3 regions of the Paenibacillus sp. cl141a genome follow, and region 2 is predicted to be linked to each of the others. Evidence: predicted binding sites of a transcription regulator. Region 2 holds the regulator's gene; each other region holds the start of a gene.

Region 1 (10,493 bases), 360 kb from region 2:
AATAGGCCATGAAGTGCTGCTGCACCTCCTGCGGCGTCATGGTCATATTAGGCTTCTTCCTCTCTGAGAGTTTCTTCGGCCGTGCTTTCCAGCTCGATGTCCTGCTTGATATGGTGAATGGAGTCGCCCAATGTGCTGATGCGCTGGCGGATTTCATCATCATTGCCGGACTCCAGCATGATTTTGTACAGGCTCTTCTCGATCGATTCCTTCTTCTCGAAGCGCTCCAGGATAACGTCTAGCCCGCCGATGACCATCTCGAACATGTTGATCTTCTCGTGCAGCAGGTTCAGAATATGCTCCTCGATGGTTCCCGAAGTCGACAGGTTGTAGATCTTCACGTCATTGGTTTGGCCGAGACGATGCACGCGTCCGATCCGCTGCTCGACCCGCATCGGATTCCAGGGCAGGTCAAAGTTGATCATATGGTGGCAGAATTGCAGGTTGATGCCTTCGCCGCCGGCTTCCGTCGCGATCATGACCTGCGCCTTGCCGCGGAAAAGATCCATCATCCAGTCCTTCTTGCCGCGGTTCATGCCCCCCCGGTACGGGACGGAGATCAGCCCGTGATCGCGGAAATAATTGAGCAAGTATTCCTGCGTGGCCCGATATTCCGTGAACACGATGACCTTCTCGTTCATTTGCTGAATGAGCTCGATGGCTTTTTCCGCCTTGGTGTTTGCTTTGATGGCCTTGATGAGATAGACCAGCTCCCAAATTTTATCGCGCAGCGGAGAGTCCTCCGGCAGCTTCTTGGACAGATTAACAAGGGTCACGAAGACGGCATCCCGGCTGCTGCATACTTCCCGCTGCAGGGTGACGAGCGACAGCATACTGCTTAAATTTCCCCCAGCTGCCTGATACTGATCTTTGACGAAGGACGTAACGCCGTCGTATAATGACTGTTCTTCAGGCGAAAGGCTGAGTCCCACGTTGCGGACGGACCGCTTCGTGAACTTCACTTCGCCCTCGCCCCGGCGGTTGCGGATCATGACCTTGGACAGCTCATCCTTGAGCTGGTCCTGGTTCTTCGGTCTTCGTTTGTCCACGACAAAATTAGCGGCAAACTGTCCCTGGCCGCCAAGCTGGCCCGGTTTCAGCAGCGTGATGAGATTGAAGAGCTCGCTGAGATCGTTCTGCACCGGCGTGGCGGTGAGCAGGAGACAGTATTTTTTGCGCAGCTTTTGGATGAATTGATAATTGGATGTTTTCTTGTTCTTGAGCTTGTGCGCTTCATCGATGATGAGCATGTCGTATTCCTGGTTCAGCAGAAGCTCCTGATGCGGATCGCGCTTGGCCGTATCCATGGAGGCGACAACGATGTCATTGCCCCAGGAGTACGCTTTTTTCTGCGCGACCGCGGGAATGCCGAACTTGGAGTTCAGCTCGCGAACCCATTGCAGCACCAGGGAAGCAGGTACGAGAATCAGCACTTTGGATACCAGTCCGCGCACGATGTATTCTTTTAAAATAAGACCGGCTTCAATCGTCTTGCCAAGTCCCACCTCATCCGCCAGAATGGCTCTGCCCGACATCTCGAACAAAACGCGTCTTGCGGTATCGGTCTGATGGGGGAGCGGGGATAAACCGCCAAGGTGCTTGAGGCACTGCAGTTCTTCAAAGCTTGTAACGAGGCGCGATTTCTCGCCCTCAACGGCAAGCTGGGCCAGACGATAGTCACCCCAAGGGCCTCCTTTGTCCAGTCGGCCAGAGAGATCGTCAAACCAAGAACGGTCGATCTGCAATGGAACGGGAAGGCGCGGGTCGATAATCTTGCCTGAGTCGGCAGATGGCTGTTGGTTCATGTCGATCTCCTCCTGTGATGAAAGATTCCGGGCCAGCGGTGTATATGTAGTATGGACGAAAAAAGAAGTCTTCATAACCTTGCACGGATTCGGGAGCCGCGGAATACCCTATAGAGCGCACAGCTGCTGGAATTGGGGATTTTCATTCCTTTTTTTCATAGGGATCAGCGAAAAAGAGAGCGAGAGGAAGAAAGCGGAAGCTTGCGCGCGGGAGCTTGGAACTGTCGGCTTAATTTTCACATTATCGGCATAGTTAACCTATATATAGTGTAGTATAATGAATAAATAGCACTATATGTGGTGTATATAGTGGTTTTGGATGTTTGACCGGCTACATAACAGGTTATGTTGTTGGTGAGCACATACTTGGGAATCTTTTAAATTTTATATCTTAATATAGGAGGTAGTTGCACTTGAGTACGATGCAGAATCAGCGGCTGGAAGGTTTAAGCGAGAAGATCTTTTTGGACCGGTATGCCTGGAAGGATGCGGACACCAACAACGCCAAGGTCGGCGATGTGGTGCTCGTGCTGACGAAGGATGATCCTAAATTTCCGACCAAGGAAGTTGGCGAAATCGTGAAACGCGAAGGCCGCAAGGTCACCGTGAAGACACGGAAGGGCGAGCTTGTGGAGTCGGATGTGGAGAAGTTGACGTTAACCATCGAGAAAACGCCGGAAGAAATGTGGGATCGACTCGCGGCCGCCATGTCATCGGTTGAGGCAACGCCGGAACTGCAGGAAGAGTGGCGCGGGAAATTCCGCGAGATTCTGGATGATTGGAAGCTGGTGCCGGGCGGACGGATTGCGGCCGGAGCGGGTGCAAGCGATGAATTGACGCTGTTCAACTGCTACGTCATTCCTTCCCCGAAGGACAGTCGGGGCGGCATCATGGAAACCCTGAGCGAGATGACCGAGATTATGGCGCGCGGCGGCGGTGTCGGCATCAACTTGTCTTCCCTTCGTCCTCGGCGCGCGATCGTGAGAGGCGTGAACGGATCCTCCAGCGGTGCCGTATCGTGGGGTGGATTGTTCAGTTATACGACAGGCCTGATCGAGCAGGGCGGAAGCCGCCGCGGTGCGCTCATGCTGATGATGAACGATTGGCACCCGGACGTGGAGGATTTCATTACGGTGAAGCAGACGATGGGACAAGTCACGAACGCGAACCTGTCGGTATGCGTCAGCAACGATTTCATGAAAGCCGTGAAGGAAGATCTGGACTGGGAGCTCGTGTTCCCGGATACCACCGATCCCGATTACGATGAGCTGTGGGACGGCGATTTGGATAAATGGAAGAAAGCCGGACGCAGCATCATTCCATATAAAACGGTTAAAGCACGCGAGGTATGGCACACCATTATCGAATCCGCATGGAAATCGGCAGAGCCGGGCGTGGTCTTCATGGAATACTACAACCAGATGTCCAACAGCTGGTATTTCAACCCGATCATCTGTACCAACCCTTGCGGCGAGCAGGGACTTCCGGGCTGGGGCGTATGCAACCTGTCCGCGATGAACCTGTCGAAGTTCTACGATGAAACGAATCATGACGTTGCCTGGGATGAGCTGGCTACAACGACGCGTTACTCCGTGCGTTTCCTGGATAATGTCATTGACCGGACGCCGTACCATTTCGAAGAAAACGAATTGAACCAGAAAAAAGAGCGCCGCGTAGGCCTCGGAACAATGGGTCTGGCCGAGCTGATGATCAAGCTGAACATCCGTTACGGCAGCCCGGAATCGCTGGAGTTCCTGGATAAGCTGTATGGCTTCATCGCCCGTGAAGCGTATCTTGCTTCCGCCGATATTGCCGAGGAGAAGGGCTCGTTCCAGGCATTCGATGCCGAGCTTTATCTGCAAAGCGGCTTCATGAAAAATATGGCCGAGGTGTATCCGGAAGTTGCCGAAGCGGTCCGCAAAAAAGGCGCACGCAACGTTACCGTCATTACCCAAGCGCCAACGGGCAGCACGGGTACGATGGTTGGAACGTCGACGGGCATCGAGCCGTACTTTGCCTTCAAATACTTCCGTCAAAGCCGTCTCGGCTTCGACGAGCAGTTCGTGCCGATTGCTCAGGATTGGCTGGACAGCCATCCGGGCGAAGAGCTTCCGGACTATTACGTCACCGCGATGAGTCTCTCCGCCGAGGATCACATCCGCGTGCAGGCGGCGATTCAGCGCTGGGTGGACAGCTCCATCTCGAAGACGGCGAACTGTCCGTCCGACTTCACGGTTGAAGATACGAAGCGCCTGTATGAGCTGGCATTCGATCTGGGATGCAAAGGCGTAACGATCTACCGCGACGGCAGCCGCGACGTACAGGTGCTGCAGACGGAGAAAAAAGAAGACAAAGCCTCCGAAGCGACGACAGCTTCTACTGCGGAAACAGCGCTGGAGCAAAGCGCGGCAGGCCAAGCCGCAGAGGAAGCGGCGAGCGTGGAGCCAGCGGCTGCTAGCGTGGCCGTGACAGCCTCGCCGAGCAAGAGCGGGCTGGATAAACAATACAAGAAGCGTCCGCAAGTGCTGCGCGGCGCAACCTATAAAATGAACACGCCGTTTGGCATGGCGTACATCACGATCAATGATCTGGACGGCATTCCAAGCGAAATCTTCCTGAACGTCGGCAAAGCCGGATCGGATGTGTTCGCGATGGCGGAAGCTTTGGGCCGCGTATGTTCCCTGTTCCTCCGTTACGGAGACCACGGCAACAAGGTGGAGCTGCTGATCAAGCACCTCAAGGGCATCGGCGGCACCGGCGCGATCGGCTTCGGCGCGAACCGCGTCGAGTCCATCGCCGACGCCGTGGCGAAGGCGCTCGAGACGCACGTGGCCAACAACGCCGAGGCGGATCATGACCATGATCCGGCACCGGTCGCAGCCACGATGGCGCCTGCCGATGCAGGCGAAGCCGGGTCAACGGCAGCTGCGGGCCACGGCGGACAGGGCGCGCACGCAGGCGGCAGCATGTCGCTGGATTTGTGCCCGTCCTGCGGCGGGGCGTCCTTGATTAACATCGAGGGATGCAAGACGTGCGGGAACTGCGGGTATAGTAAGTGCTCTTAAGGACGTCGTAGGGAGGAGCTCCCTCCTAAATTAAATTTGATTTTCCCGCGCAATCTAACGAATATGATAGTTCAATAAAACAGCGGCAGTCAGGACTTTATTTTCTCGTCCATGGCTGCCGCTGTTTCGGTTATTAGAGTATGGAATAAAACGCTTGCACCATTCGTAACGTATATATTAAACATATTGAATGAAATGTGGTGATTCAATTGAGCTCTACGGAAAGAATGCCATTGTATCAAAGGGTTCAAGAGTATATACGCGACTTGATATCGTCGCAGGTACTGAAGGTTGGAGACCGTATACCTACGGAAAAGGAACTCATGGAGCGTTTTGGAGTAAGCAAGATTACGGTCGTTAATGCCCTGGCCGGCTTGGTTAACGAAAAAATCATAACCAGGGTGCCCGGAAAGGGGACTTTTGTAAGCGAGCCCGAATCTCAAATGCCGGCCACTCCTCCTATAAGTACCGCAAAACCTGTCCATAAAACTAGCGGAGAAATGGGGACACGGTTGATCGGGCTCATTATGCCCAGCATTTATGATTATTTTACGATTCGGCTTATACAAGGCATTCAGCAAGCGCTGAATGAGAACGATTACCGCTGCGTTATCTATTTATCAGAGGGCGATATTGATAAGGAAAAAGAGGCGATCCAGACATGCAGTAACATCGGAGTGGAAGGGTTATTGATTTTCCCGGTGGACGAGGAATTATTCAACGAGGAAATATTAAGCATGAAATTTGCGGGGTTTCCGTTTGTTCTCATCGACCGTTACCTTCCCGGGGTGGAAACTCACTATATCGCATCGGACGGCAGGCTTGGCGTTAACATGGCGGTCAATTACCTGTGGGAACTGGGGCATCGTGAGATCGCCATCTGCTCCGATTCGCCCATACAAACCGTAACCGTTCAAGAACGGATCGATGGATATATGAATGCCTTCAAGGAAAAGGGAGCACTCATTAACCCTGCCCATATCGTAACCGGTTTTGAAATCGGAAGCCTTGAGCAAGCTGAAACGCATCCATTGTACCGCTATATCAAAAATCGAATGGCAACGGCTTATATTACGCTTAATGGAATTCTTGGGGTAAAAATCTATCAGATTGCGCGTCAAGCCGGATTGAAGGTGCCTGAGGACATATCCATCATCAGTTTTGACGATCCGACTTCCATCATCGAAGGATACGGCACGTTCACGCATGTTAAACAGTTTGAACGAGACATGGGCTACCGTGCGGCTTACACGCTGCTAGAGGTCATTAACAGTGAGGACGGGCAAGACGGAAAATACGTTAAAACCCTAGTGGAGCCGGAATTGGTCATTGGCGAGACGACGGGAAAAAACGTTGCATCCACTTTCTGATACCAACACACGCTTCTTCCTATATAGGCAACCTAATAACGAGTCCGATGCGCTTCCTATTCGAGCCTGACAATGGAAGCGATGGCTGCGCGGACTCTTTTACTAGGTCAGCCATAACTTCCTCTCATGAAATCCTCCCCCTAATAGTTTCCCAAAATCAAATCAATAAAGAAATCCAACAGAAGCTCTTCCATCCATTCGCAGGTCGTTACATCTCAATATCATACTTTTTATCAGATCATTTCTTAAGGATATATTGAATATAATGTATCCTTGCTAAGGATTAAAAACATCTGAAAAGAAGGTTGGGGTAGGGGCTTTTGCCCCGTTTATCTACAACCTAAGGTTACTTTTTAACCAAATGAGGAAATTGTGGAATGATTCCTACACCATATTGAATATATTTAAACTATAAAATTGAAACCGCTTGCAACGAAGGAGGGGGAGACAGTCGCTATTTACCGTAAGACGAAGATGTAGGAGGTGTTCGGAGAATGGTACGAAAGGGTGCTCTTATCCCTGGATTGGAGCAATTAAAAAAGAATAAGAAACTAACTAGAATATGGTATTTCAGGCACATATACTTATTTTTGCTTCCTGCGATCATCTGGTTCCTGGTGTTTGCTTACTATCCGATGTACGGCATTATCATCGCATTCAAAGATTACAAATTCAATTTGGGGATATTGGGGAGTCCGTGGGCGGGGTTTAAATATTTCGAACAGTTTTTAAACGATTCCAGTTTTTACGATGTGCTCCGAAATACGTTATCCATTAGCGCCCTTAAACTTATTTTCGGATTTCCAGCTCCCTTGATCCTAGCTTTAATGCTCAATGCCGTCATGCACAAAAAAATCAAACGAGTGTTTCAAACGATTTCCTATCTGCCGCACTTCGTTTCATGGGTCGTTGTCGTTACCTTGCTTCAAAAAATCCTGTCTCCGAACGTAGGGCTTATCAATGACATTCGGTACCAAATGGGTTTGGATCCCATCTTTTTTATGGGAAAGCCGGAATTATTCTATCCATTGGTCCTCATATCCGACATCTGGAAAGGCGTAGGCTGGGGTTCGATCATTTATTTGGCCGCGTTAACGAATATCGATCCGCACTTGTATGAAGCTGCGGAAATCGACGGGGCTGGAAGGTGGAGCAAACTATTCAAGATCACGCTTCCATGTCTTACGCCAACGATCGCCATATTGCTTATATTCTCACTCAGCGGAATCCTGAACGCGGGTTTTGACCAAATCTGGCTGATGCAGTCCCCGGCAACCTTAAGCGTCTCGGAGATCTTGGACACTTATGTCTTAAAAACAGGCCTCCAACAGGGGCAATTAGCATATTCCACGGCCATCGGTTTATTCAAATCAGCGATCTCGCTGCTGCTCATTGTCGCTGTCAATAATATATCCAGACGCGTGAGTAACGTATCGTTATGGTAATCATCTAGCACTGAAGAGGAGGAGGTGTGCGTTATGGGGGCAAGTAGGCTGTCGCCGGCAGATAAAATGTATATGACGCTGAACTATGCGGTGCTGCTTTTATTCTGCGCTACGGCGTTATATCCATTTATCTATTTTTTAGCCCTTTCTTTCAATGACGGTTACGATGCGATGAAGGGGGGAATCTATTTTTTCCCTAGAGTGTTTACATTAGAAAACTATGCAAAAGCTTTTAGCAACACTTTGATCCTAAATTCCTTCTATATTTCCATTACCCGAACCCTTGTGGTCACGGTCGCCTCCGTATTTTTGACGGCCTTATTGGCCTACGCCCTTTCGCGGAAAGGTTTGCCGGGAAGAAAATACATCGTATTCTTCTTTTTCTTTACCACGTTGTTCAGCGGCGGACTGATTCCGACGTTCATCCTGTTCCGGCAAATCCACATCCTGGACACGTTTTGGGTGTTGGTGCTGCCGTCCCTATATAACTTTTTCAATGCGATTATCATGAAAACCTTCTTCGACGGGATTCCTGAAGGTCTGTCGGAATCGGCCCGAATCGACGGCGCGAGCGAGTTGTCGGTATTTGCAAGAATCATTCTGCCTCTATCGATGCCGGTGCTTGCTACCATTGCTTTGTTTGTCGGGGTGGGCGTGTGGAATGACTGGTTTACCGGTCAGTTTTTCATACAAAATGAAAAGCTGCAGCCTGCCGCTACGTTTCTTAACAAGATGATCAGCGAAGCGTCTTTCCAGTCGATGACGTCGTCGTCGGGAAATAGCGGATCCGCCATTCAAAACATGACCGAGACGCAGATGGAACTGCGAGGCGTAACGCCGGAAGCCTTGAGGATGACGTTCGTCATCATTATAACGACCCCGATCATTTGTGTGTATCCGTTTCTTCAGAAATATTTTGTGAAAGGCGTACTGGTAGGTTCTCTTAAGGAGTAGTCGGTATAAAAGGCTATGCCTTTTATATAAAAAACTTCCAATGGAAGGGGATTGTAGGATGAGGAAGAACAAGCGCAGGAGTGTTCTTGGTATAACACTAATCGCTTTACTGCTTCTAGCAACCATGACGGCATGTACGGGAAAAGGCGGAGGGGAGGATGCAGGTACGGTTGACACGGGTCCGAAGGAGCAAGGTACTGAAGAAATAAAACCCGTGACCTTATCTTTCCTCAGCGCTTGGAACGGTGGCGGAGCCGGTTTCCCGCAGGACCAGGAGAATAATCCCGTAGCCGGGCAGATCAGGGAAAAAACCGGGGTCACGTTGAAACTGGAATCCATCACGACAAGCGAAGTAGAAAAGCTAAACACCATTTTTGCTTCCGGTACGGTTCCGGATATCGTTAACGCACCTTTCTGGTCTACGACAGGAGGAGAAGGACAAGTCATCAAGAAGGCGGCCATGGAAGGACAGCTTCTGGATTTAACCCCTTATCTCGATAAATATCCGAATATCAAAAGACTTGTGACTACCGGGATCGCGAAGGATTTTGCCGAGTTCGATCTCAATAGTCCCGAATTTGAAGGCAAGACGTATCTCATTCCTACGGAAACCCCGGACGGTACCCCTGAGAGCATTCATAATTGGAATTACGGCCTTTTTGCCAGGGGCGATATCCTGAAAGCTTTAAATGTCAAAGCGGAGGATATTGATACGCAAGAAGAACTAGTTGATCTATTGATCAAGATCCGAGACGGCGGTTTCAAGGATATTGGCGGGAAGCCGGTCATTCCTGCCGGAACCATGTGGAATGGATGGGATTACGGCCAATTCCTTGCCGGGTGGACGGATTACACGATTTCGGACTACCGTGAAGTGGATGGAAAACTGATTCACTGGACGCAGTCCAAGGATCATGAAGCTAGATTGTTATACATGAGAAAGTTATTAACGGAAGGTTTGTTTGATCTTGAAGCCTTCAACAATACGAGTACAACAGCGAATGAAAAGCTGACGACGGGCAAGCTTGCCGTATTCGGAGCCCAGCCTATGTTAGCGGATTTACAAAAAACGCTGTATAAAACGAATCCGGAAATGCAATATGAATTACTCGGACCGATGAAGAATAAGAGCGGAGAGATTCGAACGCAAGTGGAAAAACCCGGCCGTTCCGGATTCCCTGCCCTTTTCTTAAGCGCTAACATCAAAGATCCCGATGCGGCATTGCGGTACATTGATTATGTCAACAGCGAAGAAGGCCGATTGCTTGCGTATTTCGGAATCGAAGGAACGCACTACACCATGGAAAACGGGGTACCCCAATGGATCTCTGATGTGAAAAAACAATTCGATGAAAATCCGGATCTGAAAAGAGACGCAGGGCTCAATTATCTTCCAGGAAGGTTCATCGGAGCATTCTCCTCTGAAGTCACTTGGCCTACGCCCGAAGATCAAAAAACGGAGTGGCAGAAGCTGGAGGAAAGTTTCTCGGCAAAAATGCCTATCAAAATCATAGACAAAGTAAGCGCCAGCTACCTTGCAAGAGAGTGGCCGAAATATCAGGAATATATCGATAAAACCAGCAGTTTGAATTTCGATGAGGAATTTAAGAAAGCGTTTTTTGCAGGGTCAGATGAAGAAGCTCTCAATATGCTTCATAGTGTTCAAGAAAAATTCAGAGCGGCCGGCGTGGAAGAAATGGCGGAGTTCGTGGCTCAAAAAGCTGCAGAGCGAGATGATGTCGGGTTTTAAGTGAAGAGGCTTGCGGGATGGTGTCACTGCCATCCCGAATCACTTTTTACATGTAAGGAAGGGGACGACAACATATGTTAAACCCGATCGTTTCAGCAGGCGCA
Region 2 (10,493 bases):
GGTTCATAAAGGGGGATCATGGAGTGAAGAGGGAGGCGGTTATGCACCATACCTTTCCACAAAACCATGGTCCCGCTCTGTCCCAACTTCCGGTATAATGGGGATGAGGTGAAGTCATTATGCCGGAATTGCCGGAAGTAGAAACCGTGAAACGAACACTTAACCAATTGATTAAAGGTAAGCATATAGATCATGTATCCGTGAATCTTCCGCGGATTATCCAGCGTCCTGACGATATCGAGGCATTTGCTTTTATGTTAAAGGGCCATACCGTGGAAGGCGTGGAGCGCCGCGGGAAGTTTTTGCGGATCTTGCTGGACGGGCTGGTGCTCGTTTCGCATCTTCGGATGGAGGGGCGTTACGGGGTGTACCGAGCCGAGGAGCCGGTAGAGAAGCATACCCATGTCATCTTCCATTTCTCGGACGGGACGGAGCTGCGGTACAAGGACGTGCGCCAATTCGGAACGATGCATCTATTTGCGCCAGGGGAAGAGTTCCAGCATGCTCCCCTTGCCAAGCTTGGTTATGAGCCGCTGGACGACACGTTTACGTTCGGAACCTTCAAGGAAGTCATCGGTACCAAGAAAACGAAGATCAAGGCGGTGCTGCTGAATCAGGCATATGTGGTCGGCATCGGCAATATATATGTTGATGAGGCCTTGTTCCGGGCCAAGATTCATCCGGAGCGGAACGCGAACAGCCTGAAGGATGCCGAGCTCAAGCGATTGTATCATGCGATCGTGGATACGTTGTCCGAAGCTGTCGACGCGGGCGGATCTTCCATCAAGTCCTATGTCAACGGACAGGGCGAGATGGGGATGTTCCAGAACAGCCATCAGATTTACGGTCGGAAGGACAAGCCGTGCCATGCATGCGGCGGCCCGATTCATAAGATCGTGGTCGGCGGGCGGGGGACCCATTACTGTCCGAAGTGTCAGCCGGTCAAGAAGTAATTGAATAGGCGTGCACCCATTCCTGCTTCCCCACATATAATGTGGAACATATGTGGAGCGCATCGGGCAGCTCTTCTTCATGAATGAGCAGCTTGATGTGGAGCTTTGGAGGAGGGAAAAGGGTGCTCAGTCATATTTTCTCGTCTGCCCTGCTGGCCATGGCGTTAAGCTTGGACGGATTTGGGGCAGGGGTTACATACGGTCTGCGCAAAACAAGGATACCGCTGCTGTCTGTATTGATCATCTCGCTGTGTTCCGGTTTGGTGCTTGGCGTCTCCATGCAGGCAGGCGCGCTGCTGCAGCGGTTCTTATCCCCATCTGCGGCATCCGTGATCGGAGCTGCCATTTTGATACTGCTGGGCCTATGGTCTTTATATCAGCAGGTTCGGAGAAGCAGCGAGCCTGAAGTGCAGCCGGCATCCGCCGTGGATTCTACCGCATCGCTTACGGAAACGCTGGGAGCCATTCATCCAGGGGCACCGCGTCGTGAAGTTACCACGGCAGGCCAAGAGCAGCTTCAGCGAGCAGTATTCTCCCTTGAAATACCGAAGATCGGCGTCGTCATTCAAATTCTCCGCAGCCCGACGAAAGCGGATCTGGACGACTCCGGCAGCATCTCTCCATGGGAGGCGATGTGGCTGGGGATCGCGCTGTCGCTCGATGCGTTCGGAGCCGGGCTCGGCGCAGCGATGCTGGGTTTCTCGCCGCTAGGCACTGCAGCCGTGGTTTCCTTGTTCAGCGGGATATTTCTGGTGCTGGGCATGCGGGTTGGCCTCCGTTTTGCGGCCAAGGGCGGCATGCGTTTTATCTCGTATCTGCCTGCTTTTTTATTAGTTGTCATGGGTATAATGAAGCTGTTATGAGGTGAAGTCATGAATATCGGTTTAACCGGAGGAATAGCAACAGGCAAAAGCACCGTGTCCTCCATGTTGGCCATGAAGGGAGCGCTTCTCGTCGATGCGGATATCATCGCCCGGGAAGTGATGCTCCCGGGTCATCCGGTGCTGGGTAAAGTGACCGAACATTTTGGACAAGCGATCCTGTTCGAAGACGGTACGTTGAATCGAAAGAAGCTCGGGGAGATGATCTTCCATCATCCGGAGCAAAGAGCGGCATTGAATGAGATTACGCATCCGGCAATCCGGCAGGAAATCCGGGAACGGACGGAGGCGTATGAACGGCAGCATCCCGATCGGCTCGTGGTAGCGGATATTCCATTGCTGTTGGAGGCACGAGAAGCCTATCCTTATCTGAAGCAGATCGTTGTCGTCTATGTCCCGCGCGAGATGCAGCTTGCGCGTTTGATGGAGCGGGACGCGCTTACCCGGGAAGCGGCAGAGGCGCGTCTTAGCAGCCAGATGGACATTGAGCAGAAGAAGCTTCGAGCGGATATCCTGATCGATAACAGCGGCACGTTGGCCGAAACGCAGCAGCAGGTGGACAACCTGTGGAACAGGCTGGTTCTGATATGAAGTGGCTTCGTAAAAAAAGGGTGCTGCTCCTGCTGTTCGTTTCTTTTGTAGCGCTGTTGTTCCTAAGCTCCAATTGGATGACCCTGCTGTATCCGATCCATTATAAAGATGAGATCCGCAAACATGCCGCTTATTATGAGGTCGATCCGTTTCTGGTGGCCTCGATCATTCGGGTGGAAACGAATTTCAAGCCGGGCAAGGAATCCAAGAAGGGGGCGCTGGGCATTATGCAGCTGATGCCGGATACGGCGAACTGGGCGATGGAAATGGCCAAGCTCCCGTCGGTAAACCTGCAGAGCGTAAAGAATGAAGTGGATGCGAACATCCAGCTGGGCACCTGGTACATTCAGAATCTGCACAAGGAAATGGACGGCAATCCGATTGCCGCCATCGCTGCTTATAACGCGGGCCCCGGGAACGTCAAGAATTGGATCAACAAGGGCATGTGGGATGGAACCTATGAGAACGTGAAGAGCATACCCATTGGGGAAACCCGGCATTATGTACAGCGCGTGATTTATTATTATAATCAATATACGGATGTTTATAAGGGCGGCTTCTAAAGAAAAAAAAGAGCGCTGGACAGGCTCTTACATCGAGCCGCCAACACTCCTTTTTTTAAGGAAGAATCAATTATTGACCGGAGTATTGACCAGCCAATTGTTGCTCGGCCAGGGTTACAAGACGCTTTGTGATGTATCCCCCGATCGAACCGTTCTCATAGGAAGTCATGTTACCTTGGTATCCGTCTTGTGGAATGGAGATACCAAGTTCTTGAGCTACCTCGTATTTCAGTTGCTCAAGAGCAGCGTTTGCGCGAGGAACAACCAGGTTGTTGGAGTTGTTGTTGCTTTGTGCCATGTTAAGTTCACCTCCTTGGGTTGGTAAAAGTATTATGTCTCGGGTCTCGCATTTTCATAACATAAAAGACAAAAGTTTTGCTGGTAAATTTTTCTGATGCCCATTAAGGGCGAATCACGCTGAATACAAAGGAAGTGAGACAACTTATGAAGTGTCCATATTGCAGTTATGCCGGAACGAAAGTGCTGGATTCCAGGCCTGCCAACGAAAATAAATCCATCCGCCGCCGCAGGGAATGCGAGCAGTGCAGCAAGAGATTCACAACCTTTGAAATGGTGGAGGAAACGCCGCTCATCGTCGTGAAAAAGGACGGAAGCCGCGAAGAGTTCAGCCGGGAGAAGGTGCTCCGCGGTTTGATAAGGGCATGCGAGAAGCGTCCCGTATCCGTGGACCAGCTGGATATGATCGTATCGGATGTCGAGAAGGCGCTGCGCAATACCGCAGCTGCGGAAGTGGAAAGCCGCCAGATCGGGGAGCTTCTGATGGAGCGGTTATATCCGGTCGACGAGGTGGCTTACGTTCGGTTTGCGTCCGTATACCGGCAATTCAAGGATATCAATATGTTCATGAAGGAACTGAAAAGCCTGCTGTCCAAAGATACGGACGTACAGGAGCTGTAAGAGCGCCGCGGTTCTTAAACAACTCTGGTGCTCTTCCGGCGCTCTCATGGCGCCAAATTCTCATCATCGATAAGTGACATTATATAGAGAAGGAAAAAAGGCACAGCGCGTTATCGAAAAAGTTCTGAAAAAGTGTTGACATGCCTGCTGATTTTTTATATGATATAGAAGTCGCTTACGGGGCCTTAGCTCAGCTGGGAGAGCGCCTGCCTTGCACGCAGGAGGTCAGGGGTTCGATCCCCCTAGGCTCCATATTACTTAAACATTTAACAGCCTGTGTTGGGCTGTTTTTTATATATTTTTTTGTTTTGTGCAATTCGTCGTACAAATCACGTTCTTATTCAGGGAATATGCCCACAAAATTAGAGACTTGAATGGTAAGTCGGAGGGATTTGTACGATGAATCGTACAAATCGAATCGAAGAAAAGGTTAAGTGTAGGTTTTGTATGATAACTCGTATAAAGTAGTCATTTGGCGAAGCACGCCTCGATCATTTCTGCCTGTGCAGGAAGGACCGGGGCGTTTTTTTATTCTAAAAGGAGGCGAAGATGATGAGTTTTGAAACCGAACATGCTAAATGGATCCACTGGCATTTGAGTCGTCGTACCGGAGAGCGTAAAGACGCATTGAAGCGGGGGCATGGCTATGGAAACCAACTGTTTGCAGAAAAGATCTGGTGGCCGCTGACGGGGCATTTTCATGGCTTGCATCCGGAGTACGAGTTGTTGGATTGGCGAGGACGGTCATATTTTGTGGATTTCATGTGGATATTGGGAGCGCTTCGCTTTGCAATAGAGATTATGGGCTATGGCTCACACGGCAAAGAGCGAACCAAATATCGGATGGATCTGAATCGGGGATTGTTCCTGCAGTCCCAGCAATGTCACGTGATATCCATTTCACTTGATGAAATGAAAGAAAACCCTTCGTTCATTCAAGCGATTCTGCGCAATATGTTGGCACCGTATTTCACTTCCGGCAAGCCTATATTGCAATCGTTTGCTAAAATTGAACGAATGTTGATGCGTTATGCAGCATGTCATAACCGAAGCGTTCGACCATCAGAAGCGGCAATCGAATTGGACCTTCACAAGCAAACAGTCATCAAGTACTGCCGTGAGTTGGTGCGAAAGGGGAAGCTTCGACCTGTCCCTGCCGGCAATTCAGGGAAAGTGTATCAATATGAGCTTTTAGGATCCGTCATTCATTTTGAAATGATGTAATCAAAGCCCTCGCCCCTCTTAAGGACAACAACCGTGTGAATCGTCCGCGTGGAGAGAGTGACCAAGAGAACAAAAAATCGCCAAATCTTGTAGATGGAAGTTACCACACCACCAACTCAAGAAAGGGCGATTTTTTGTTGTACACAAAATTACGTATTCTACAAATTTGGGATGCTGATAGTGAGTGATTGCATATAAAAATCAAAACCGCCGCATTTCTATTCAAAAAGAAGATTGTAGAGGGGGGCTAATGGAACTAGAGAATACAAAAGACAGTCTACATTGCTCAAGTCGTCAATCTCATTTTTCAAAAATAATAGCAATCTGTAGTAAATGTAACCCTCTGCATCCCCACGGCGATGTACGGACACCCCTGGGTCGGCCCCGGCGTCAAAACCTGGGAGTTCATCAGCGGGAAAGAAGAGAATCCCATGGTAAATCTGGGGTGGAAGTCCGTCGGCGTGCTGGAGCTCACTACGCTGCCAAGCATCGACGAAGACCGCTGGGTGCCGTTGGTCCGTGAGACGGACGTCCTGCTGGTGTCGGGCGGAGACGCTCTCTATCTGTGCCACTGGATGCGGCAATCCGGGCTGGCAGATCTCTTGCCCTCGCTGCAGGCAGTCTATGTGGGAATGAGTGCTGGGAGCATGGTGATGGGACCTAACATCGGAGAATTCTTTGTTGGTTGGACTCCACCCAACGGTGGTGATGAAACGTTGGGACTGGTCGATTTTGCAATGTTTCCTCATCTGGATCATGAGATGCTGCCGTATAACACAATGGCTAATGCAGAAAGATGGGCCGCCGGGATGCAGGGGCCGGCGTATGCAATTGATGATCAAACTGCCATCAAAGTAATCGATGGAGAGGTCGAAGTTGTATCCGAAGGGCATTGGAAACTGTTTACGCCATGATCTTACTATGCTGCTAGCTTTTTGGGTGCAATCTCGAATGAATCGAGTACTTCAGATCAATGTGGAGGTATTCATCGGGAATCCATTCAAGTATACTACTTTTACATTTTACAGCCTGTGTTGGGCTGTTTTTTGCATTTTTTTGTTTTGTGCAATTCGTCGTACAAATTACGTGCTCATTCAGTGAATATGCCCGATTTTGTACGATTCATCGCACAAAATTAGTGAATTGAATGGTAAGTCGGATGGATTTGTACGATGAATCGTACAAATGGAATCTAAAAAAAGATTAAGTATAGGATTTGTATGATAAAACGTATAAAGTAGTCATTTGGCGAAGCACGCCCCGATCATTTCTGCCTGAGCAGGAAGGACCGGGGCGTTTTTTATTCTAAAAGGAGGCGGAGATGTGAGTTTTGAAACCGAACATGCTAAATGGATCCACTGGCATTTGAGTCGTCGTACCGGAGAGCGTAAAAGACGCACTGAAGCGGGGGTATGGCTTATGGAAACCAACTGTCTGCAGAGAAGATCTGGTGGCCGCCACACCACCAACTCAAATTCACCGATTTCAGGGTGCAAAAGTTGAGTTAAGAAAAAATTTAACTTCCCTTACACTTTCCTTTAATTCTTCCATTCAAACTAGCAGTATGACCACGATTGACGTTCATAATAGAAGTAATTTTTTTGTTTCATATTACAGTTCAGGAGGCTGTTACATGGAGAAAATGACGGTTGCGGTATTGTTTGGTGGCTGTTCCGGCGAGTATGAGGTTTCTTTAAGCTCAGCGGCTGCAGTGATCGAACATTTGGATATTGAAAAGTACAATCTTGTATTAATCGGAATTACACGAGAAGGATCATGGCTTAGATATAGTGGGAATCTTGAGGATATCCGCAATGACCGCTGGCATGCGCATCCGAGTTGTATTCCTTCCTTTTTCTCGCCTAGCAGGGAAATAAAAGGACTCATTGAGCTTGTTCATACGGAATATCATGTGACGCCGGTTGATGTTGTATTTCCGGTACTTCACGGGAAATACGGTGAGGACGGAACCTTGCAAGGATTATTGGAATTAGCGGGTATACCGTTCGTTGGATGTGACATGCTGTCATCCGCAATATGTATGGACAAGGAGTTGGCCCACACGCTGGTTCGGGCTGCAGGTATCGATACGCCACGTTCCTTGACGGTCTATCGCGATGGGAGTATGGAAAAGGTATTGGCAGCAGCTGAAGAAGAGCTGGGGTTCCCGCTGTTTGTCAAGCCGGCTAGGTCCGGGTCTTCTCTAGGCATTACGAAGGTGCATGACATGAAAGAGTTGGCAGCAGGGACAGCCAATGCCTTTACACACGACACTAAAGTCGTCATTGAGCAAAACATAAACGGATTTGAAGTGGGCTGCGCCATTCTAGGCCATTCGGATCCTATAATCGGCGTGATTGATGAGATTGAACTAGAGGGGGGATTTTTTGATTATTCCGAAAAGTACTCCTTGCACACTTCGAAGATTCACTTGCCTGCCTGCATCGATAAGGACACGGCAAACAAAGTCAAAGAAACTGCGCTCGCTATATATAAAACGCTAGGCTGCAGCGGGTTTGCGCGGGTAGACATGTTCCTTACCCCTGACGGAAGGATTGTGTTTAACGAGGTCAACACAATACCGGGTTTCACGTCGAACTCCCGCTATCCGAGGATGCTCCAAGCCAGCGGCTTGACCTATGCGGATATTCTCGACCAACTACTCCATCACACGGTTGCAGAGGTTTGAGACTTATGGAGAACATGAACATTTGGCATGGTATCCGCAGGCCATATCTGCAATATGCTGCAGAAATTGAGCTTGAACGAGCAGCCGTTCATCGTGGACATCTCATTCTAGTAAATCGCGATCATCCTGTTCAGATGGTTCCGCAAGCATTGAATCTGCTTCCGCTTAAGGACATTCAAGCAATTGGTGTACAGTAACCAATGAAGTACTTAGCGGAATCGGAGAACGGGTTGAAAGAGTTTATATCAATTAGATTGTGATCCTGAAGCAGACAAGCTGACGATCGAAGAAGTGATGAAAGCGAGAGACCTTGATTAGAAAAAATTCATAGATTTAATTAAACTTGTCAATGACCAAGCTATAGGTATTCTAGGTCAAATAGATGTTTTTGGTCTGGATGAAAATATCAATACTCTGTGCAAAAATGTAATTTATCATTATTGAGGATTTCGATCACAGTATTTTAAGAGAATACTTCCTGAATGATACTGAAATAAGCAGGGACATTAGAATCGTAGAGACATAATGTTGAAAAGGCCTTGAATGACAAGGTTTCCTTCTACTATTCCCTTAACATACAGAACCCTATCTCTCCACTGGCAGCGATGAGGTCAGGGGTTCGATCTCCCTAGGCTCATACGAAGAGGAACCCTTGAGAAATCAAGGGTTTTTTGTTTTTTTTTATAACTTTTTAATACTTTCCGGAAATGGTCTTGGGGACGAATATTGAGTTCTTACTTTATTTTATCGCCTGTAACCGAAGTAGGAGCGGCATCTGTCGCTCGATTAACCTTAAATCCGGATGAGAGCAGCAAGACCAAAAATCCACCGGCGACGCCCCATAAAATCAAGCCGTTTGAGTGAGCTGCGTCCAGTCCGCCGAAGTACATGACTTCCCGTAGCCCTCCTGCTGCGAACCGCAGTGGCGTCCACGAATAGATCCAATCTCGCGTCGTTTGCGACAAGAATTCCGGAGCCATGTTCAGGAGCGGCACGGAGAAGAACATCAGCAGTACGAGCAGCGGTATTGCACGGAATCCGATCCAATTCAGCAAGGAAGATTGCAACAAGAAGAACGCCGATCCAGCCAACCATAAGAACAACCACGTCTCCCCCGCGTTAGCCAGTTCCATCCCGTACCACGACGAAGCCATCCATATGGTGAAGCACGAGGCTATGCCAACGATCGCAAGCCCTACGATAGCTTGCAGCGCGCTGACTGTCCATCTCCTTGAACCCGCGGCGACCGCCTTCTGGCTAGCCAGGAGCAAGACGACTCCGGACACCATGCTGCCGATCCATATAATCTGGGTCAACAAACCCGGCGCATTCCCCGCCGCATGATTCACTCCCGGTGGATGCACGACTTCCTCCAGAACGTTCACCGGTGTCATTAAAGCTTTAGCCGTCTCAACCGGAATTTGCTCCGTTTGCTGTCCGATCTGCCCAAGCAGCTGCTGCAACAGTTCCCCATTGATCATTTTCATCGCTTGCCCCATTGCCTGTCTTACGACCATCGAGGCTTGAGTGTTCATACCCTCGTTGGAGATGATTCTCACATTAGGGTGAATCGGCGAGTGAGTTGCTAACGAGAGTAAACTGCTGCTCAGATCCGCAGGAATCACAATCGCTCCGTAATATTCGCGTTTATCCAGTCCTTCCCGAGCCTTTTCCTCGGAATCCACGACATGCCAGACAAACGGCATTGCCGGGCTCGACAGCAACTTTTCCTTGATCATTTCCCCTATCGCAAACGTTCCTCCGGTCGGCAGCTCCGCCGGCTTGTCAAGGATAACAAGGGCCACCGGGACCTCCTTTGGCTTCGATCCAAGCACCGATCCCATCATCGCTAACCCGAATACGGTCAACACGATCAGGACGAGCACCATGCCCAGCCACATCATTTTTTGTGTCAGCATTTTCATGATCCACTACTCCTTGTCTCTTTATAATGAACATATGGTTGGTTATCAACGGATCACACGGCACTTCATGGCAATAAACAAAAATAGCGTTGCTGCAGCAACGCTTCTGTATCCACTTGATTACAAAATTGAATGCTCAAGTACATTCGGAAGCGCAAGACATCACCGCACTTACATTTCGGCGATGCCTTGCGATTTAGCTGCACCAATTTCAAAATCTACTGTTCGAATTTTTTCGTTTTTCTGCCGGCAGTATGGCCTCGATTACGTCCCAATGCTCAGCGATCTTTCCATCCGCTACGCGGAACAAATCGTAGAAAGCAGTATGTTGACCATCAAACAGACCTTCACTCATTGTAAGAACAAAATCGCCTTGACCGATAATTTGATGGACCTGAGTATATTGAAACTCAACATTTTTCTCCTTCAGAGCCTGCAAAGCAGTATGAAGACCTGAAAGGCCGTCTGCAATATGCGGACTATGTTGAATGTAGTGATCTCCATCAAAGTAAGAGGCCAGCAGGTCAGGGTTCTTCCCGAGCAAAATGTTCTCAACATAGCTTTTGACAATTGCTTTGTTGGCATCCGTCTTGTCGATATCCTTAATCGTAACCGGTCCGTCGATCATCGTATGATTGCTTGGTGTCTTCTCCACCATCTCTTGCAAATTGTCCCAATGCTCGACGATCAGTCCATTCTCAAAACGGAAGAGATCAAATACGATTTTAGGGCCGTGAAAATGATATACA
Region 3 (10,493 bases), on a different contig from region 2:
CCGTATCTTCCTTTTGTTGATATCTTCAAAGGTGACACCTCTTTCGGCAATTTGTATATTATGTCCATCCTGTACATGAGTTGTAGGTGGCGGGCAAGCGATAAATACGTCGTAATCCATGAGTAAAGCAGCTTATCCTGTATTTTTCTCCGTATTCCGATCATTACCCTCAGCTTATCGTAACATATCCTGGACCCTAATGGGTAATATTCCAGCTGGAAACTCGAAAAATGTTCACCCTGAGTGGACAAAATGAAGCGTGTGAACCTTGTTCCAATATGTTAAAATACCTCCATGGGCACAATTCAATATGAAAATGGTGATAACGATGTCAAAAGAAAAACATAACACTCGTATCGTTGTCGGCATGTCGGGAGGAGTCGACTCCTCCGTAACAGCGCTCCTGCTCAAACAGCAGGGCTATGAAGTGATCGGCATCTTTATGAAAAACTGGGATGATACCGATGAGCTTGGCTACTGCACAGCCGAAGCGGACGCTGAAGACGTGCGCCGCGTGTGCGAGCAGCTCGACATTCCCTACTATACCGTCAATTTCGAGAAGGAATACTTCGATAAAGTATTTTCCTATTTCCTCGATGAATATAAAGCCGGGAGAACGCCGAACCCCGATGTCATGTGCAACCGCGAGATCAAATTCGGCGAATTTCTGAACAAGGCCATGGACCTGGGAGCCGACTACGTCGCTACAGGCCATTACGCCCGCGTCATCGAGGAGGACGGACAGTACCGGCTGCTGCGGGGTGTGGACAGCAACAAAGACCAAACCTACTTCCTCAATGCGCTGAGCCAAGAGCAGCTTTCCAAGGCGATGTTCCCGATCGGGCATCTGCCGAAACCGGAAGTCCGCCGACTAGCTGAGGAGGCCGGGCTATATACCGCTAAGAAAAAAGACAGCACCGGCGTTTGCTTCATCGGCGAGCGGAATTTCAAAGAGTTTCTCGGACAATATCTCCCCGCCCAATCCGGCGATATGGTGGACATTGTCACCGGTGAAGTAAAGGGCCGCCATGACGGCTTGATGTACTACACGCTGGGGCAACGCCAAGGCCTCGGGATCGGCGGATCCGGCTCCGGGGAGCCTTGGTTCGTAGCCGACAAAGATTTGACCAACAATATTTTGTACGTTGTTCAAGGCGATCATCCGAGCTTGTATTCGACCGGACTCGTTGCCTCCGGAATGAATTGGATTGCAGGACAAGACGCTATGCCCAAAGACGCCTACACCTGCACCGCCAAATTCCGCTACCGTCAGCCGGACCAGGAAGTAACCATAACCCCGCGCGAAGACGGAACCGTTCATGTCGCGTTTGCGAAGCCTCAAAAAGCGATCACGCCGGGACAAGCCGTCGTCTTCTATCAAGGGGACGAATGCCTTGGCGGGGGAACGATCGAAACGGCGGATAAAGTTCCTTATTAATCCGCTGAATGATACGCGAAGAGCACACACTTGATACGGAATGTTCCGTAAAGCGTGTGCTCTTTTTTTGCGTGCTAGCGAAGAATATACTCCACGGTCACTCCCTGCTCCATGCTGGCGGCTACATCGATGAAACGCTGATTCGAGCTGCCCCGGAAAGGAAGCGAGACATCCCTGCGCTCCAACTCGAATTTGCCGTCAACGATGACATCGCACAGCAGGGCCAATTTGTGCAGCTTCGGCTGCCTCATCAGCGCTTCGAAGGTGAACCCCGTGTAGGCCCATACGTTTTTGGCGGGACAGAGGGTCTTGAGCCTGCGTACGAATGCCGCACATTCTTCCGGGGAGAAGAAGGGGTCTCCACCGCATAAAGTCACGCCATCCAGCAAAGGGTTGTCTTGGATATCCTGCAGTATCGCCGCTGACATTTCTTCGGTAAAGGGCTCCCCGGCTTCAAAGTCCCAGGAATCCGTATTAAAACATCCGGCGCAGGCATGGCGGCAGCCGCTCACGAATAGAACCGCACGAAGTCCAGGGCCTTCATTGATGCTCTCGGGGATGTATCCGCACACATTCACAGATGTTTCACCCGATCCCGAACCTCGGCCTGCTTGGCGGAATTGAAGCGCTCCGTATAATTGCCCGTTAAATACCCCGTTACCCTCCGCAGCCGCTGGAAGTTTCCATCCGCCTCCAAGGCGCCGCATCCAGGGCACGCACTTCCGATAATGCCTTCGTAGTTGCATGCCGGGCACCGGTCGACGGGATGGTTAACGGAGAAATATCCGATGTTCTGCTGCAGGGCAAACTGCACGATGTCCCGGAAAGCAGCCGTATTCTGCCTTGCGTTGCCGTCCAGCTCCACATACGAAATCGCTCCGGCATTGCACAGCTCATGGAAAGGTGCTTCGGAACGGATTTTGCGGTAGGCGGCCATCGGATAGTACACGGGTATATGAAAAGAATTCGTGTAATATTCACGGTCCGTCACACCCTCGATCACCCCGAAGGTTTGCCGGTCCAGCTTCGTGAATTTTCCGGATAACCCTTCTGCCGGCGTGGCAAACAGCGTAATGTTCAGGTTATACCTTTCACCGGCTGCATCACAAAACCGGCGCATATGCCGGATGATCTCGATCCCCAGCCCACGGCTGTCCTCATCCTCGCCGTGATGCCGTCCGGTCATCGCCTTCAGGCATTCGGCCAGCCCGATAAATCCAAGCGCCAGGGTGCCGTGCTTGATCAGCTCGCGCACCTTGTCCTCCGGCGCCAGCGCCTCTCCGCCTTCCCACACGCCCTCCCGCATCATGAAATCGGACGCTTTGGCCGGTTGGTCGGCCTGCAGCTCGTAACGGTGAATCAAGCCCTCCACCGCAATTCTCATATAATGATCCAACTGTTGATAGAAACGGTTCAGGTCCGGCACTTCCCGCTTCCCTTGGACGATGCCATGTTCAATCCCGAGCCGGACCAAATTGATCGTATTAAAGGACAGGTTGCCCTTGCCGCTCAGGCGGTTTCGCCCAAAGCGATCCGAAATCGTGCGGGTCCTGCAGCCCATGGTGGCAATAATCGTGTCCGGATCCCCCGGGTTATAATAGACGAGATTAAACGACGCGTCCACGTTGACGAAATTCGGGTAGAGCCTGCGGCTGGAGCACTCGACGGCTTTCAGGAACAGATCGTAGTTCGGCTCGCCTTCCGCCTGGTTGACCCCCTGCTTGCACTGGAAAATATGCTGCGGAAATATCGGTGTCTCTCCCCCGCCGAGCCCCTTCATCGTGGCATCCAGCAGGGCGTGGGATACCAGCCTTCCTTCGGTTGACGTGCACATGCCGTAATTCAGCGAAGTGAAAGGAATTTGTCCGCCGGCCCGGCTGCTCATCGTATTCAAATTATGGATCAAGGATTCCGCGGCCTGTTTTGCTTCATTCACCGTTTCTTGATAGGCGTAATGATATACTCGCGGGTATATGTCCTTCAGCTGCTCATTGTCTATGTATATTTCGTGATCCTCAAGGGCTCGTTCATACGGCTGATCCTCTCCCAGCCCCGCTTCTCCGAAGTAGGCCAGCCCTTTGCGAAAATGCCGACGAAACGATTTGCCGACATACGGAGCGAGATCCCAATCGATTTTGCTGCCGGACACGCCGCCGAATTGGCTGTTCTGCTGGGATTGAAAGATGATGGCTACCAGCGCCATGGCGGTCATGATGCTCTGCGGCGGCCTGACCGATCCGTTACCGGTATTGAAGCCCTTGGCCAGCAGCCGGCCGAACGGGATGAAGATGCAGTTCGTGGTTCCCAGCGCATACTGGTCCAGATCATGAACGTATACATACCCATCCCTCACCGCTCTCGTGAGCTCTGTGGGGAGGATGAATTTGCTTGCCATCCATTTGGCGTATTCGGAGCCGATCCGGCTCATTTTTCCGCTGAAGGATTCCCCGTTCAGATTCGCGTTCTCCCGCAGCAGTTCCAGATTCGTTACCCCAATCACATCCCTGCTGATCTTGTAGAGCTCTCCCCGCCGCATCCGCTCCAGGTCACGGGCTTCCCTGTAATGTTGATAAGCTGCCGCGGCCTCTGCATAACCGGTGCTGCGCAAATGCTCCACAACGATATCTTGGATTTCCTCCACACTCACCTGCTCCATCCCCGCGGTGGCGCGGGCAACCGCCTCACCAATCTGCAGGGAAGCCTCCTTGTAGGACGCACCCTCAACCGCTATAAAAGCTTTATCCACTGCCTTCACAATCCGGCTTATCTCAAAATCCACCAAGCATCCATCTCTCTTCATCACTTTCACGAACTCGATCAGCTCCTTGTGATTTCATAAAACTATTTCACTATATATAGATTTATAATGTAAATTTATATCAATATATAGTGTTTATCTGTGAGAATAATCACAATTTAATAAATATTGCAGGACATATGGGGAGTTTGATCGAATCGTTATTTATGAATCTTAGAAAGGATGTAGATGCTGCTTGACAGAAACATTGGAATATGCCGTCGCTGCCTTTACCGACATGCATGACAGTTACATTGCCGATTGGAACGAGGCTATGATCTCAGGAGACACTTCAAAGCTAGAACGTATGGGTGTGAATTACTACGTTACTTTTTTCGGCAGTGCCAAGGACAAGCCTGTCTTCTACTCTAAAGACGAGGCCATTTCAGGAATGAAGCTATCGGTAGAACAATTGCTCGGCGCCCAGAAAAAATTTGAGAACCGGGTGATTAGGCTCAGAGATAATAAAAATGCAGTTGTGTTCTTCGAGTTAGTGATCGAGAAGGATGGGCAGGCGCTGGCCAGGCTATTCACCACGGAATATTGGGAACGAGTCGATAACCAGTGGCTGCTTGCCAGGGAAACGGAACAGCCCATTAGCTAACTCAGTACATAAAGGCAATGTTTGATCGAAAATTGAAAAGGGTATAGCTCAGGTTACCGAACAGTAACTTAAGCTATACCCTCTTCTCCATTCATATCAATGCTTAGCTCCCCACTGGCGGCATCGGAGTCGGTGTTGGCTTCGCATAATCCGTGCCGTACTTCTCATCAATCGCGGTCCGGATATCCGTTAAGCTCATGCCCTCGCTGCTCATTTTGGCAGATTCCACGGCAATGTCCAAACAAACCCCGCAGCGGGTGCCGTGATCGTCCCACACTACCGTGCCGTCCTCCTGAATCTCATCGATAAAACAGTTCAGGTTGCTCTCATGACCGGCGCTTTCCCCACAGCCGCAATAACAAGGAATGTATTTCAGGACATCACTCACCTGCGCGGACAAAGCATAAATCGTTTGGAGCTCGCTGGTCTGGCTCTTCAAAAAGGTCGGCAGCTCATCGATCGATGACGTCGCCTCCTGGATATCCCCGTTGGACAGCTGCGTCTGATGTCCGTGCTCATGCGCCGCCTCGGCTGCCTGTCCACTTGCGCCCTGCTCCTGGGCGCTTTTTCCCGAACAGCCGCTCAGCATAAGGCCGGCGGACAACAGCAGGATGACAAACAATTGTTTCCCTAATTTCATCATTCATTTCCTCCAATTAACTTAACTAAAGGCCTTGATGAACCCCGTTATCGCTAATTTCCTTATTCTTCGCGCCGCAATCGCTGGTTGTGTGCGATCTTGGCTTCGTTCCCCTGCTCCGTGGCCTGATAGAACACCCGGCGGGAAAGCTCCTTCGGCAAATACTCCTGTTTCACGTAATGGCCCGGATAATCGTGCGGGTACTTGTAGCCGACATGTCCCAGCTTCACCGCCCCCGAGTAATGCGCATCGCGCAGATGCAGCGGAACCTCCGCCGATTTCATCTCATCCATGGCGGACATCGCACGGGATATGGCGGATACAACGCCATCGGATTTCGGGCTCTCCACGGCGAACAGGATCGCCTGGGCGATGTTCAGCTTGGCTTCCGGCCAGCCGTTGTTCCGGTAGGCATCCAATGCGCTTACCGCCTGCACCATCGCTTGCGGATTGGCCAGCCCAATATCCTCGCTGCTGGCAGCAATCAGCCGGCGGATGAACACCATCGGGTCCATGCCCAGCTTTTCGACCGCATACAAAAACCAGAACAGCGCCGCATCGCTGGAGCCCCGAATGCTCTTGTGAAAGGCGGACAGCACATCGTACTGCGTAGACTCGTCCGCACGCACAGTAGGCCGGCGAATCGATTCCTCCGCCACCTCGAGCGTGATATGGACCGTACCGCTTGCGTCCGGCGGCGTCGTCATCGCTGCCAGCTCCAACGCATTGAGTGCACGCCGGATATCCCCGTTCGCCATGGCGGCAATGTGCTCCAGCGCTTCCTCATCGGCCTTGAGATCCATGAATCCAAGGCCTTTGTCTTGATCGGTCAGCGCGCGCCGCATCGCGATCATGGAGTGGTCCTTGGTCAGCGGCTGTAGCTGGAACAAAGTGGACCGGCTCATTAGAGCCCCGTTGACATAATGAAAGGGGTTCTCGGTCGTCGCGCCGATAAATATGATCGTGCCGTTCTCCACGGCAGGCAGCAGCGCATCCTGTCTGGAGCTGTTGAAGCGGTGCACCTCATCCAGGAACAGGATCGTTTTGGTGCCGTACAGGCTGCGGTTGCTCTGGGCTTGCTCAATGACTTCCCTAACGTCCTTGACCGTGGCTTCCACCGCGTTCAGCCGAACGAAATGCCCCTTCGTTTGCTGGGAGATGATATGCGCAAGCGTTGTTTTGCCGCATCCAGGCGGGCCGTACAATAAAATCGACGAGACCTGGTCTGCCTCTATGGCCCGCCGGAGCAATTTGCCCGGTCCGATAATATGCTCTTGTCCTATATATTCATCCAGCGACGAAGGGCGCATCCGATCGGCCAGCAGCCGGGAGTCCCGGTCCCCTTCACGCCCGATACTGAATAAATCCATGGCTACACTTCCTTGTCTGATATCGATGCAAAAATAAGTCGTTTCAATCCATCACGCTCTATCATATCATATTCGAATTCGCCGTGCCTGCGCTGCGGCAACTTCCTGTCCTACGCTTCAATCGTCCCACCGTTCGGATATTGCAGCTTATTTTGATCATATCCAACTTTTATCGAACCCAACGCGTTTTATATAATAGGGAAACGTTTGAAAAACCTGATCTGGGGAGAATGTTATGACGACTCGCAAAAAATCCGTACGCAAAATGTATAACGCGGTTATCCATATGACGTTCAGTATACTGGGGCTCTACCTTCATGCCAGTACCTATCATCTTTTACAAGAAACATTCGGCCCCGGTTACCTCGACGATGAGAGACTGGCGATGTACCTGCTGTATGCCGTTCTCATCCTGCAGTTCCTGCTCGGCTTGTACGTATTCATACGTTCAGCCATCATCCTTTACGAGTACAGGCAGGGAATCCGGAGCGAGGACGACGACGAGGTCTTGTTATGAAGGTGTCGCATAAACACTATGCACGAAGGGAGACTATGGAATTGAAAAAACGAAAGCCTAAGCGAAAAATGTCCCTCTACATCCTACTGGCAGCTGCCTGTTCCATCCTCGCTGTCTGGACTTTGATCCGGTTTATCGAAAATCTGGGCTCCTCCTACCAAATGCTTGGTTAAGCCCCTAGCAAGCCCCTGTGCCACAAAAAGTCCCGCAGAGGCTAACACATGCTGCCATGTGAATCCCTGCGGGACTTCCGTTTCTCTCTATTGACATTCCGGGAACCGACAGCAGCTGCGCAATCGAACGATTACTCCGCTGGCCAACCGCTAGCCATGATCTCTGAAGTCTCTGCCATGATATACGAAGGCAGCGGCTCCCCATGCAGCAGCCACAGCTCATGCAGTGCACGCGTACAGCCTACATACATTAACTTGGCATCCCAAGCTTTCTCCGCGTAATGAACCCGGTCCGCATCTGCCACCACAACGGCATCGAACTCAAGCCCTTTGGACAAGTACACGGGGAGCACGGAATATCCGCCCTGATACGTTCCCTTGCTGCCATCGATCAGATTCAGCATCGGCCAGGACGGGCTTAACTCCTCATGCAGCTCTTTCGCTTCCCGCAAGGTGCGGGTGAGAATGGCTACCGTCCGGTATTCCTTCGCAATGAGCGCACTCATGGCCCGCTCCAAATCCTTCCTTCTGTCGTTCCTGGCATCATAAGGAATGAGGCGAACGGCATCGCCGCTACGGAATACGGGCACGGCGAGCAGGTCGCTTGCGACCCCCTTCTCCAGTATCCCATTGGCAAATTCAATGATCTCCATCGTGGAACGGTAACTGCGCGTCAGCGCAAAATAAGCCGTTTCCTCTTCCTTGAACAGGGAGCTCATTTCTTCCCACGCATGCACGCCGCGATACGCATGAATGCCCTGCGACAGATCGCCTAGTATGGTGAAGGAATGTCCTCTTACGAACAGATCCAGCACAGCCACCTGAAACGGAGAAAAATCCTGGGCTTCATCGATGACGATGTGGTCAAACCGCTGCTCTGAGGAAATATCGTTCAGCAAGCAGTGGAAATACAGCAGGGCTGGCAGATCCTCTTCCCGGACCACATTCTTCTTCAGATCTTTACGCGTTGCCGCCAGTACCTCCGGCGGAATAAGTCCGGAGAGCTCTTCGACCCAGGAGCCGGCCGCCTTTACCGCTCCAAACAATTGCTTATATAGGGAAATCGGCTCAAATTTCGGCCAGCGATTGGCATAAGCCTTTTCGCGTTGTGCCGCTTTTTTCTTCCGTTCTTTCAGCACGGCCGGCGATGGCGATTTCTTCAGCTCCATCTCGACCCAGCGATGCAATCTGGCGAGCAGCCGTTCCTTCCGTTTCGCCAGCGGATAGGGCTTATATTCCTGGTAAAACCAATCCGCCATCGTCTCCTGCTTCAGCACGGCTCCATCCCATGGAGAGAAATCCCCGTCCGGTAGGGCCTCGGCTTCGATGGACTCCACGCAGCGCCGCACGATATCCATCAGCCTTAAGGAGCCTTTATAGCGTCCGCTTACATTATCGTTGATATCCGGCGTCCCTTGACCCGGTTCCGTCTCGAACCACTGATGAAGCGTCTGCGCATGATCCTCCGAGGACAGCTGAATATCAAGCAGCTTTGCCGCCCAATCGCCAAAGGTCCGCTGCTGAATATCACCAACTCCGAGCTCGGGCAGCACATCGGATATGTAATCCAGGAACATGAGGTTTGGCGCGAATATGATCATTTTCTCGGCCGTTACCTGCTCCTTGTACTGGTAGAGCAGATAAGCCAGCCGATGCAGCGCCACCGTCGTTTTTCCGCTTCCCGCCACCCCTTGGATGATGAGGGCGGTGTTCTTGGCCGCCCGGATGATTTTATCCTGCTCCGCTTGGATCGTGGACACGATATCCCGCAGCCGGTTATCCTTGTTCTCACCGAGACGGTAGACCAAAAACTCATCGGATACGGCAGGTCCGCCGCTTTCCCGATTGTACGTGTCCGATACCCGCTCCAAAATTTGCTTGCGGATCACGACGTTACGTTTTAAATACACAAGCCCCTCGATAATTCCTTCGGGCGCTTCGAATGAAGCCGGATCGGTACCGCCCGTAAAGGAGTAGAATAGACTCGCGACCGGAGCCCGCCAATCAATCACCATCGGGTGATCACCAGCGTCCGCCTTGTCGAAGCCTATCTTCCCGATATAGAGCGGTTTCTTTGCCCCCGTTCCGTTCTCTTGAAAATCCAGCCTTCCGAAATAAGGCTCCGGTAAGCTTTTGGCGAGGGCCTGCCGTTTCTCTTCCCTGCCTGCCTCAAGCACCTGCTCCGTAAAATCATGGCCCGTGTATACCGGAATACCGCGCAGCCGTTCAAGCTGACGGTCAATTTCAACGATAACCTCGTTTAGCCTTGACTCTTCTTCTTGATAGGCACTTTGAAAAGATTCTGACACTTTCAGTTACCTCCTAAGAACATATTTTTTCGTATCGAAAGTCTGGCTTTAGGGCCGTGACACAAAAAGGAGTTCCATTGTAGCACAACTCGCCGGGATATACTAGCAAAGCGCTGCCACAGGAAATTTTATTGTTTGGGTTTGCTGTTTCGAATCGCTTTGTCCACGGCAGCAAAAAACGCAGCGTCCTTTGCCGGACACTGCGTTTGGTTAACCACGCTCAACTTTGCCGAAAGACTATTCTTTCTGCCTTCCGTTTGTCTATCGTTTTCTCGATCCGGGTTTAAAATGGTCCGGACACTCCGTTACAACGAGACGCCGCCTTTTTCGAGCAGCTCTTTCACCGTCACGCTGACCATGATCAGGCCGGCCACAGGCGGCACGAATGCATTGCTTGCCGGCGGCTGCTTCGCCTTCCGGATTTCCGGAGCATTCTCGGGCACGATTTTCTCCGTTACGTCCTGGCGGGGCTTCATCGGCTCTTCCAGAGAGAACACGACCTTGACCCCTTTCTTGATGCCGTCCTTGCGCAGCTTGGTGCGCACGATTCGGGCAATCGGGTCCATGGAGGTTTTGGAGATGTCGGCCACCTGGAACTTCGTCGGGTCCATTTTGTTGGCCGCGCCCATGCTGGAGATGATCGGA

What was found. The regulator NrdR, encoded in region 2, represses ribonucleotide reductase genes. The targets are predictions, from matches to a motif close to AACACNATATATNGTGTT.
Region 1: the regulator NrdR is predicted to act here: its motif matches at 2,093-2,110, upstream of BMX45_RS09620 (adenosylcobalamin-dependent ribonucleoside-diphosphate reductase).
Region 3: the regulator NrdR is predicted to act here: its motif matches at 4,315-4,332, upstream of BMX45_RS22805 (anaerobic ribonucleoside triphosphate reductase).

Annotation. Positions count from the first base shown of each region.
Region 1 is NZ_FNZO01000002.1:972,356-982,848, forward strand. Features, by position in the region: gene BMX45_RS09605 (YqhG family protein) at 1-46, opposite strand, end outside; gene BMX45_RS09610 (DEAD/DEAH box helicase) at 48-1,805, opposite strand; gene BMX45_RS09620 (adenosylcobalamin-dependent ribonucleoside-diphosphate reductase) at 2,219-4,870, shown strand; gene BMX45_RS09625 (GntR family transcriptional regulator) at 5,098-6,240, shown strand; gene BMX45_RS09630 (ABC transporter permease) at 6,735-7,685, shown strand; gene BMX45_RS09635 (carbohydrate ABC transporter permease) at 7,719-8,639, shown strand; gene BMX45_RS09640 (extracellular solute-binding protein) at 8,698-10,389, shown strand; gene BMX45_RS09645 (phytanoyl-CoA dioxygenase family protein) at 10,464-10,493, shown strand, end outside.
Region 2 is NZ_FNZO01000002.1:610,816-621,308, forward strand. Features, by position in the region: gene mutM (DNA-formamidopyrimidine glycosylase) at 120-953, shown strand; gene BMX45_RS07980 (MntP/YtaF family protein) at 1,076-1,816, shown strand; gene coaE (dephospho-CoA kinase) at 1,826-2,425, shown strand; gene BMX45_RS07990 (lytic transglycosylase domain-containing protein) at 2,422-2,988, shown strand; gene BMX45_RS07995 (alpha/beta-type small acid-soluble spore protein) at 3,059-3,286, opposite strand; gene nrdR (transcriptional regulator NrdR) at 3,433-3,906, shown strand; tRNA gene BMX45_RS08005 (tRNA-Ala) at 4,086-4,158, shown strand; gene BMX45_RS08010 (hypothetical protein) at 4,459-5,130, shown strand; partial or broken gene BMX45_RS08015 (Type 1 glutamine amidotransferase-like domain-containing protein) at 5,412-6,044, shown strand; gene vanG (D-alanine--D-serine ligase VanG) at 6,764-7,819, shown strand; gene BMX45_RS08025 (hypothetical protein) at 7,834-8,016, shown strand; gene BMX45_RS08030 (YhgE/Pip domain-containing protein) at 8,554-9,744, opposite strand; gene BMX45_RS08035 (nuclear transport factor 2 family protein) at 9,956-10,493, opposite strand, start outside.
Region 3 is NZ_FNZO01000009.1:234,718-245,210, forward strand. Features, by position in the region: gene BMX45_RS22790 (cysteine metabolism transcriptional regulator CymR) at 1-29, opposite strand, end outside; gene mnmA (tRNA 2-thiouridine(34) synthase MnmA) at 329-1,438, shown strand; gene nrdG (anaerobic ribonucleoside-triphosphate reductase activating protein) at 1,513-2,016, opposite strand; gene BMX45_RS22805 (anaerobic ribonucleoside triphosphate reductase) at 2,013-4,247, opposite strand; gene BMX45_RS22810 (nuclear transport factor 2 family protein) at 4,432-4,839, shown strand; gene BMX45_RS22815 (PCYCGC domain-containing protein) at 4,943-5,479, opposite strand; gene BMX45_RS22820 (replication-associated recombination protein A) at 5,542-6,849, opposite strand; gene BMX45_RS22825 (hypothetical protein) at 7,085-7,366, shown strand; gene BMX45_RS22830 (HelD family protein) at 7,671-9,848, opposite strand; gene BMX45_RS22835 (tRNA threonylcarbamoyladenosine dehydratase) at 10,154-10,493, opposite strand, start outside.